DNA from 2 places in the Lysinibacillus sp. DFXJR4 genome. Region 2 is predicted to be linked to the other one. Evidence: predicted binding sites of a transcription regulator. Region 2 holds the regulator's gene; the other holds the start of a gene.
What was found. The regulator LexA, encoded in region 2, represses DNA repair genes until DNA is damaged. The targets are predictions, from matches to a motif close to CGAACATATGTTCG.
Positions count from the first base shown of each region.

Region 1: uvrB (excinuclease ABC subunit UvrB) is a predicted target of LexA. The motif match lies at 1,683-1,696, and genes of this name have one in related genera.

Region 1 covers NZ_JBXUNW010000013.1:19,199-23,938, reverse strand. Annotated here, with positions in the region: one part of gene prfB (peptide chain release factor 2) at 1-307, shown strand, start outside; gene AC2CGN_RS19435 (competence protein ComK) at 489-998, opposite strand; gene AC2CGN_RS19430 (IDEAL domain-containing protein) at 1,224-1,466, shown strand; gene uvrB (excinuclease ABC subunit UvrB) at 1,770-3,749, shown strand; gene uvrA (excinuclease ABC subunit UvrA) at 3,757-4,740, shown strand, end outside.
Region 2 covers NZ_JBXUNW010000001.1:361,543-366,282, reverse strand. Annotated here, with positions in the region: gene AC2CGN_RS01745 (GNAT family N-acetyltransferase) at 1-426, shown strand, start outside; gene AC2CGN_RS01740 (hypothetical protein) at 855-1,196, shown strand; gene AC2CGN_RS01735 (hypothetical protein) at 1,382-1,789, shown strand; gene AC2CGN_RS01730 (YneB family resolvase-like protein) at 1,969-2,634, opposite strand; gene yneA (cell division suppressor protein YneA) at 2,631-2,945, opposite strand; gene lexA (transcriptional repressor LexA) at 3,110-3,727, shown strand; gene AC2CGN_RS01715 (DUF4303 domain-containing protein) at 3,846-4,343, shown strand; gene AC2CGN_RS01710 (gamma-glutamyl-gamma-aminobutyrate hydrolase family protein) at 4,421-4,740, opposite strand, start outside.

The sequences.
Region 1 (4,740 bases), on a different contig from region 2:
CCCGACTGGTACAATTGTACAATGTCAGGCTGAGCGCTCACAAATTAAAAACCGTGAAAAAGCGATGACAATGTTAAAAGGAAAATTATATCAATTAGAGCTAGATAAACAACAGGAACAGCTAAATGAAATTCGTGGTGAGCAGAAAGAAATCGGCTGGGGCTCACAAATTCGCTCATATGTATTCCATCCATATTCAATGGTGAAGGATCATCGTACAAATGAAGAAACAGGCAATGTTGGAGCAGTGATGGATGGCGATTTAGATCCATTCATTAATGCATACTTACGTTCGAAAATTGGCTAATCAATTCCCTTCAAGGGCACAGAAACTTTGTGCACCTGAAGGGAATTTTTTTATCTTCATTCATCAAATATTTTTGTATTGAAAGCATAGCGGTAGCGGGGGATACAGAAGACTCCTACCTCTATGTGAATGCAGTTTTGGTTTCTTTTCAAGTGGTGTCCAAACACCTACTGAAATTAAATCAGAAAGGCGGATGATATGGGGCATCATGACTAATGCTCTTTCGTTCATTCATGTAATGCTTATAGAGCATGGATGCATTGACAAATTGTTTACTGATAGAAGCATATTGAATAGGTAATTCTATTTGTTTATCGTTTTTAAGCGTGATAATACAGCCTAATTTACTCGGTATAATATTCGAAATGGCGTGAAGTCCAATCCAAATATTATGGATGGAGTTCGGAGAATAAGTTGGTAAAAAGATACATGGGAAACCATAATCAAAGGCTACTACGATTGGTAGTTTATGTTGATTGCCAAAAAAGCGTTTAGCGGAATATTTTGCAGCCTCATAGGTTGTCCCAAGCGAGATACAGGATTTTCGTAGAATGTGCATAGGTTTACGAGTAACGATAAGCTCATTATGTTTATCAATAACCCTTGTGAAGATTTTTGCCCCATGGTGGATAGGTTCCAGTAAATAGGTGTTGAAAGAGATTAAATATCCATTGACATAATTTGTTTGCATAAATGGTGTTCCTCCTTTTCTCTTAATAGCTGTAGTGTAGAGGATAAACTCAAATATTGATAATATAGATAAAATGTAAAACCTATTGATAAATGAAGAAAACATGTAGAGAATTTGCTTCAAATGAACAGAGATTAATGACTAATCCAAGTTATTTTCAGTTCTTATGCATTGCATTTTAAATTCAATTTTCATATAATTTAGAAAAGGATCGAGGTGAGATCGTTGGATAAATATTATTCGTATACAGATTTTCTAAAAGCCGTGGGTCAGTCAAAGAAAGTTGATGAGGCAGAGAAATTATTGAACGAGATTTATTTGGATTTATTTTTAAATCATATCCAGCGTATGCATCGTGAAGAGCAGCTCATGGTTCTGATAGATAGAGCACTCGATGAAAAAGATGAAAAGGCATTTCATCTATACGCACATGAACTAACAGTATTACGCCAAGCAGCAAGTGAATAATATGACGAGCCCGCCCTCCTGAAAATTGGAGGGCGGGATTTTTTTGCGTATAAGTTAGTAAAAGAATTAACTCGTTATTGTATGAGGGGAATCTGTTTAGCTGAAAGGGCTTGAAAACTTGATGAAGCGGCTATTATAAGAGTATAAAGGTATTCCATAATTTACTTGAAGGATTCATAACAATATTGTTATTTTATCGAAAGAGAAAAGAATTTACAAACATTCGTTCGTTAAATGTTCGAAATTTTAGTGCTGCTATGCTAAAATAAATGTACAAATTGGAAGGAAAGGACGGGGGCGTGTGTGCAAGTATTTGATTTACAAGCGCCATATCAGCCTAATGGGGATCAACCACAGGCAATCGCAGAATTAGTGGAGGGTGTACGTGCGGGGAAACGTCATCAAACATTACTTGGTGCAACAGGAACAGGAAAAACGTTTACTATCTCTAACGTTATTCAGCAGATTAAAAAACCGACACTGATTATGGCACACAATAAAACACTGGCAGGTCAATTGTATAGTGAATTTAAAGAATTCTTCCCGAATAATGCTGTAGAATACTTTGTCAGCTATTATGATTATTATCAGCCAGAGGCCTATGTTCCACAAACTGATACTTATATTGAAAAAGATTCAAGTATCAATGATGAAATCGATAAATTACGTCACTCTGCCACATCTGCATTATTTGAGCGTGATGATGTTATTATTATTGCTTCTGTATCCTGTATTTATGGTTTAGGTTCTCCAGAGGAATATCGTGAAATGGTGGTATCGATTCGGACAGGCATGGAAATTGAACGCAATCAGCTACTACGCAAGCTAGTAGATGTTCAATATGAACGCAATGATGTTAGCTTTACTCGCGGAACGTTCCGAGTACGTGGAGATGTGGTGGAAATATTCCCAGCATCCCGTGATGAGCATTGTATTCGTGTGGAGTTTTTCGGTGATGAAATCGACCGTATTCGTGAAGTGGATGCGTTAACAGGGGAGATTTTATCAGATCGAGATCATGTCGCTATTTTCCCAGCATCCCACTTCGTTACACGAGAAGAAAAAATGCGGAAAGCCATTGAAAATATTGAAAAAGAGTTAGAAGAACGTCTAGCGCTTTTACGTGCCGAGGATAAATTATTAGAGGCTCAGCGTTTAGAGCAACGCACTCGCTATGATTTAGAAATGATGCGTGAAATGGGCTTTTGCTCAGGAATCGAAAATTATTCACGTCACCTAACATTACGTGAGTCAGGGGCGACTCCTTATACCCTGCTCGATTATTTTCCAGATGATTTTTTACTGGTTGTTGACGAAAGTCACGTTACACTGCCACAAGTTCGGGGAATGTACAATGGTGACCAGGCACGTAAAGGTGTGTTAGTCGAGCATGGCTTCCGTTTGCCGTCAGCGCTTGATAATCGCCCATTACGTTTTGAGGAATATGAAAAACGAGTTCATCAAGCTATTTATGTATCGGCAACACCTGGTCCCTATGAGCTTGAACATTCTCCAGAAATGGTGGAACAAATTATACGTCCAACTGGGCTGCTAGATCCGCTAATTGATGTGCGATCAATTGAAGGACAAATTGACGATTTGATTGATGAAATTCAAGACCGCATTTCGCATGATGAACGAGTACTTGTAACAACCTTAACGAAAAAAATGTCAGAGGATTTAACAGCCTATTTGAAGGAAATGGGTTTAAAGGTGGAATATCTGCATTCAGAAATTAAGACGCTCGAGCGTATTGAAATTATTCGTGAGCTTCGTAAAGGGACTTATGATGTGTTAATTGGTATTAACCTTTTAAGAGAGGGGCTAGATATTCCGGAGGTGTCACTAGTAGCAATTTTAGATGCTGACAAGGAAGGATTTTTACGCTCAGAACGTTCATTAATTCAAACGATTGGACGTGCTGCACGAAATGCCAATGGTCATGTTATTATGTACGCTGACAATATAACAGACTCTATGAAAAAGGCGATTGAGGAAACGAAGCGTCGTCGAACATTACAGATGGCGTATAACGAAGAACATGGTATTACACCGAAAACGATTGTAAAGAAAATACCTGATGTGATACGTGCGACACAAGTTGCCGAAGAAGAGGAATCCTATGTAACAAAGGCAACAAAAGGTAAAAAGCTGACAAAGGTGGAGAAGGAGCAATTATTAGCTTCACTAGAAGTAGAAATGAAGGAAGCAGCAAAAGCCCTGGATTTCGAGCGTGCTGCAGAGCTTCGCGATACAATATTTGAATTGAAGGCAGAAGGGTGAATGACTTGTGAAAAATACTGAAATCGTCGTGCAAGGCGCACGAGCACATAATTTAAAAAATATTAATGTCACAATTCCACGAGATCAATTAGTTGTATTAACAGGTTTATCAGGCTCAGGGAAATCATCATTAGCATTTGATACGATTTATGCTGAAGGGCAACGTCGTTATGTAGAGTCACTTTCTGCCTATGCCCGTCAATTTCTTGGTCAAATGGACAAACCTGATGTTGATGCGATAGAGGGATTATCTCCTGCTATTTCAATTGATCAAAAAACAACGAGCCGTAACCCCCGTTCAACAGTTGGAACGGTAACCGAAATTTATGATTATTTGCGTTTACTTTATGCTCGTATTGGCAAGCCGATTTGTCCAAATCATGGCATTGAAATTACTTCCCAAACGATTGAGCAAATGGTCGATCGCTTAATAACGTATCCAGAACGAACAAAGATGCAGCTTCTTGCGCCAATGGTATCTGGACGTAAAGGGACGCATGTAAAGCTATTGGAAGATTTAAAAAAGCAAGGCTTTGTTCGTGTCCGTATTGATGGCGAACTACGGGATTTAGATGATGCCATCGAACTTGATAAAAACAAGAAGCACTCTATTGAAGTCGTAGTTGATCGTGTTGTGATGAAGGAAGGTATTGCTGCACGTCTTAGTGATTCCTTAGAAACAGCGTTACGTTTAGCTGATGGACGGGTTCTTGTGGATGTTATGGAGCATGAGGAGCTATTATTTAGTGAGCATCATGCCTGCCCATTATGTGGATTTTCTATTGGGGAGCTAGAGCCACGCATGTTTTCATTTAATAGTCCTTTTGGTGCCTGTCCAAGCTGTGATGGGCTAGGTTCAACACAAGAGGTCGATTTAGATTTAGTAGTACCAGATTGGGGTCGTACATTATTAGAACATGCTATTGCACCATGGGAACCTACAAGCTCACAGTATTATCCGCAACTGCTAAAGGCAGTATGTGATCACTAT
Region 2 (4,740 bases):
GTGATGAAGTATATTCCTGAAGGTGTTTTTAACGAGGACATGGCTAAGAAATTTGTATTAGACAATAGTGGCGATCAGGCAAAATACTTTCCAGTTACTTTAATAGAAGAGAATTTGATAATTGGTCATATTGTTTTTCATCAATATTTTGGCGACCATACATATGAAATTGGCTGGGTCTTTAATCCGAAATACTACAACAAAGGCTATGCTTCTGAGGCAGCAAAAGCTGTACTACACTATGGGTTCAAGGAAATGAACCTTCATCGAATCATCGCAACGTGCCAGCCAGAGAATATTGCCTCCTATCGAGTAATGGAGAAAATCGGCATGAGACGTGAAGGATATTTTAAAAAATGTATCCCAAATGGTGATGAATGGTGGGATGAATACTATTATGCTGTTTTAGATGAGGAGTGGGTATAGCGAATATTGCTGTTACAATCAAGCAAAGTGAATATTATAGTGACTTCTAACAATTTGCCAATAAGGATAAATACTAAATGCACTAGAAGCCTTTTGAGCCCCCTTAGAGTTAGAATTTTATTATGCAGTTAATTGGCTGGCATACGTTCGGTATTTTACTGGACTCATGCCAGCCAGTTTTTGTTTAATTCGTTCATTGTTTCATTTCTCGAGATATTCATATTTTCTTCTATGAATATTATCGTCAATTATTAGTGCTATTCACTGAACAATATGAAGGCAAAATTGACCTACAAATTTATAAAAATTGAATTATATAATTAATTAACAAATAAATAACTAAATTACCATTTATTTGTTTTATAGGATGTATTATTATATAACTAAGGTTTTGTACAATTCCTAAAAAACAAAAAGGAGCTAGGATTATGAAGAAGATAATCACCATCTTGACAGCATTATTTGCCGTATTTATTGTATTTGGGATTATGGGGAAAGCATCAGCATCTGAGTTAGATCAAGAACTAATGGAGGATTTTTCTTCCACTTTATTCACAGAAAATTCAATTGAAGAACACGAACATGATGCTTTTGTACATGATAGTATAACTGGAGATGGACAAATTACCGTTTTTGCTGTGTGTAACCATGTTGGTACTCTAAAAGAAACAAAATATGTTGGTTTTCATAGCAAATGTGGGGGCCCTTTATACAAGGTATATTGTAAGCCATGTGGTAAATTAGTAAAAACCCTCTGTCTATGTCCTTAACTAGACTCTCATTACGGTAGATGAGAATGTAAGTTTTGGATTGATGTTTTCTAAAAAACAGTTTTTACCAAAAATGATACCATGGATTAAAAATACATGAAGTTTTCATAACTGGTACGGAATATGAGGTGGATTTTATAAACATTAATAATTTCAGTACATTTAATATTTTTACAAACAGCAAAATGAGTAATGATGTAGTTACTGTTCCAATAAAAACTTCTTTATTTGCAACAGTATTTAATGATTCTTTGAAAGAAAAATCATTAGCAATAACTAATCCTAATGATTTGAAGTCTTCATTGGAATTACATCTTTTGGAGGACAAAGTTAATCAAACAGGTGAGCTTGAAGACAAGTATTGCTCGCTATGTGGTTCTATGATTGAAGATGATGGTAGTTGTCCATTATGTATTGTGCCAATATTTATAACTGGTAACAGCAACCAAACATTTCAAAACCAAAATGTTTCGCAAGTAAATAACTCCTATGTCGAGTTTGGAAGTAAAGTACATCACTTTTTAGAAAGTAAAGAAACATCACTAAAATCACATGATATCAATTTAACATTTATGAAAAAAGCACCTATTTAGTTGAATGGGTGCTTTTTTGTGTCATTATCAGGTTCCAATCAATGTCTGTATAATTAACTATACAAAACATTTCAAGAAAATCCATTTAAACTACCTGATAATGTGATAATTGAGAGCTTGTATTAATCATGCTCTTCTCTACCATCAGTGGGATGTTAAAAACTCCCACAGACCTTCCATTATTCACCTATTACCTTTTCCTGATGCTCCCGATACCTTCGATGTACTGTTGCCTTGCTGACATCAAAGCCTAAGCCTCGAAGCGTCATGGCAATTTCCTCGAATGTAAAGCCTTTGTTTCGAAGCTTAATAATTTCCTCAATCGGGACTTCCTTTCGCTCCTGCCCATTTGGATTTCCACGATTCGATAAATTATTTTCAGGTCTATAGCCCTTTTCCACCGCTCGACGCATACCACGCCGTATTTTAGCATTATGGATTCTACGCTGGTATTCCTCTACGATCGCTAATATTTCTAGCAGCATCGTATCCATTTCATTTAATTGTACAGGTCCTGCATCCCGCATGGAGAAAACATCTGTTTCAGTTTTTTGCAATAAATGCAGCACAGCCATTCTGGCATTCCCACGTCCTAAGCGAGTTTCATCCTGGACAAATAATGCATGAATTTTCTTTTCTTTAATGAAATCAAGCATTTCGAGTAAGCCATCTCGCTCCACATCATAGCCACTATGCTGATCTAAAAAAATGCCCTTTATATTGTAGCCCTGCTCCTTGGCATAGCGCGTTAATTCTTCCTGCTGACGCTCAAGCGAGGAACTTTGTGTCTCTTTTTCTGTACTCACGCGGCAATAGATTACAGCCGATTGTTGTTTATTTATCATGGTTCATTTCTCGCAATTTCAATAGAGTTTATGGGATTGGCTTGGTTTCCCACCACTGGAATGACTAATGATTTACCTGCAATAATTTGAACATCTGGTAATTCATTTTCTGTCTTTACTAATTTAATCCAGTCTTCCTTACTCATTTTACCACGGTATTGCTCTGCTAACGACCATAGGCTATCGCCATGCTCGACTTGTATTTCCTTGTAAGTCACCTCACCAGGATCTGTTATGTAAAGGTATCCTGTAAACAGTAAGCAAGCCCCTAATAAAATGGAGATATGCGGATTTTTCTTTAACCAATTCATCATTATAACCTCTTTTCTAGAATGTTTGTTCGGAATGTACGTTCTTATAATAGTGCGAACAAACGTTTTTGTCAAACACTTTTCGAACCTATGTTTGCATAAGTGTTCGCATTCTGCTATACTATCTAATAAGTAGAAATAAAAGAAAAAAGAGGTGAGCAATCATGAAAAAAGTTTCGAAAAGACAAGAAGACATTTTAGCCTTTATTAAAGAAGAAGTACGCGCAAAGGGGTATCCACCATCTGTACGTGAAATTGGCGAAGCAGTTGGACTTGCTTCAAGCTCAACAGTTCATGGACATTTAGCTCGTTTAGAACAAAAGGGCTTTATCCGCCGTGACCCAACAAAGCCTCGTGCCATTGAAATATTGGAGCCAGAAGACTCAATCCAAAAGCAAAGTGTTATTCACGTCCCTCTTGTGGGTAAAGTAACAGCAGGTTCTCCAATTACAGCTATTGAAAATATCGAAGAGTATTTCCCGCTACCAGATACTTATGGGACAAGTGAGGATCAATTATTTATGCTAGAGATTATGGGTGAATCCATGATTGAAGCTGGTATACTTGATGGAGACTTAGTTATTGTAAAGCAAAAATCAACGGCTGATAACGGGGATATTGTCGTGGCAATGACAGAAGAGGATGAAGCAACGGTTAAGCGTTTCTTTAAGGAAAAAAATCATTTCCGCTTACAGCCTGAAAACTCCACAATGGAGCCAATTATTGTCGATCAAGTTTCAATTTTAGGACAAGTTGTAGGCCTTTATCGTCGTGTGCACTAAAAAATATAAAATTTTTGGATGATTTTAAGAGGCTGATATGTTCCCTGATGAGCATATACCTCTTTTTCTTAATTTGAGACATAGAACAAAATACGATCTACATAGGGAGTGCATCCATTTGAAACAAAAAATTAAGCAGGCTGTACAAGAGGCATATACGACAATGTATAGCTCCTTATACGATGAACAAATTTATGCGGCTGTTTTAGTGACAGATGGTGATTGTGGAAGCCTTTATTTAACAATGGGAACCGAAAAATCACTTATTGAAATTGGTCAGAACTATGAGGACGACCCCGAAAACTATCGTTTTTTAAAGGATGAATATTTACATTATGATGAAACGGATATGCTCGAAAAGGTAAGTCGTGAATTATTAGATACAATATTGCATATCGAAGACGAGGAATTTGTTAAACATAAAGAGATGCTTCATCAAGCAATGAGTGATACGATGTATGAATTGAAGCAGGAGGGCATTATCGACGAAAGCATTTTTGTTTTTATTTCGGTGACTGATGATGACCAGGATGAAATATTGGAGCTAACGTCAGCAAAGCGTTGTAATCCAAATCACCCCCTACTCCCTGCATTTATCCGTAATTGGCAGTATTAAATACCTTTACGAAGATTTCGAACAAAATTTTTCGCCATCTTCCTTTATCAAAAAAAGAATCCACTTTACAATGGATTCTATGCCTCTAATTTGAATGTTAGGCTTGCCTTTATAAAAGCAGTAAATATTTTCTTTGACACTTCATCTCCTGCCATCGCCTGCTCTTCTGGATGCCACTGTACCGCCAGACAAAACGGGTGATCTTCATGTACGACTGCTTCTACAATTCCATCACTGGATTTTGCAGCAACCTTTAATTTCTCAGCTAATACGTTGACAGCTTGATGATGAAAGGAATTTACGGCTATTTTCTCTTTCTCGGTGATTCTGTTTAATAATGAATCAGGTGTAACCGTAACATAGTGGGTAGCAACACCCCGAGCTGCCTGCTGCATAT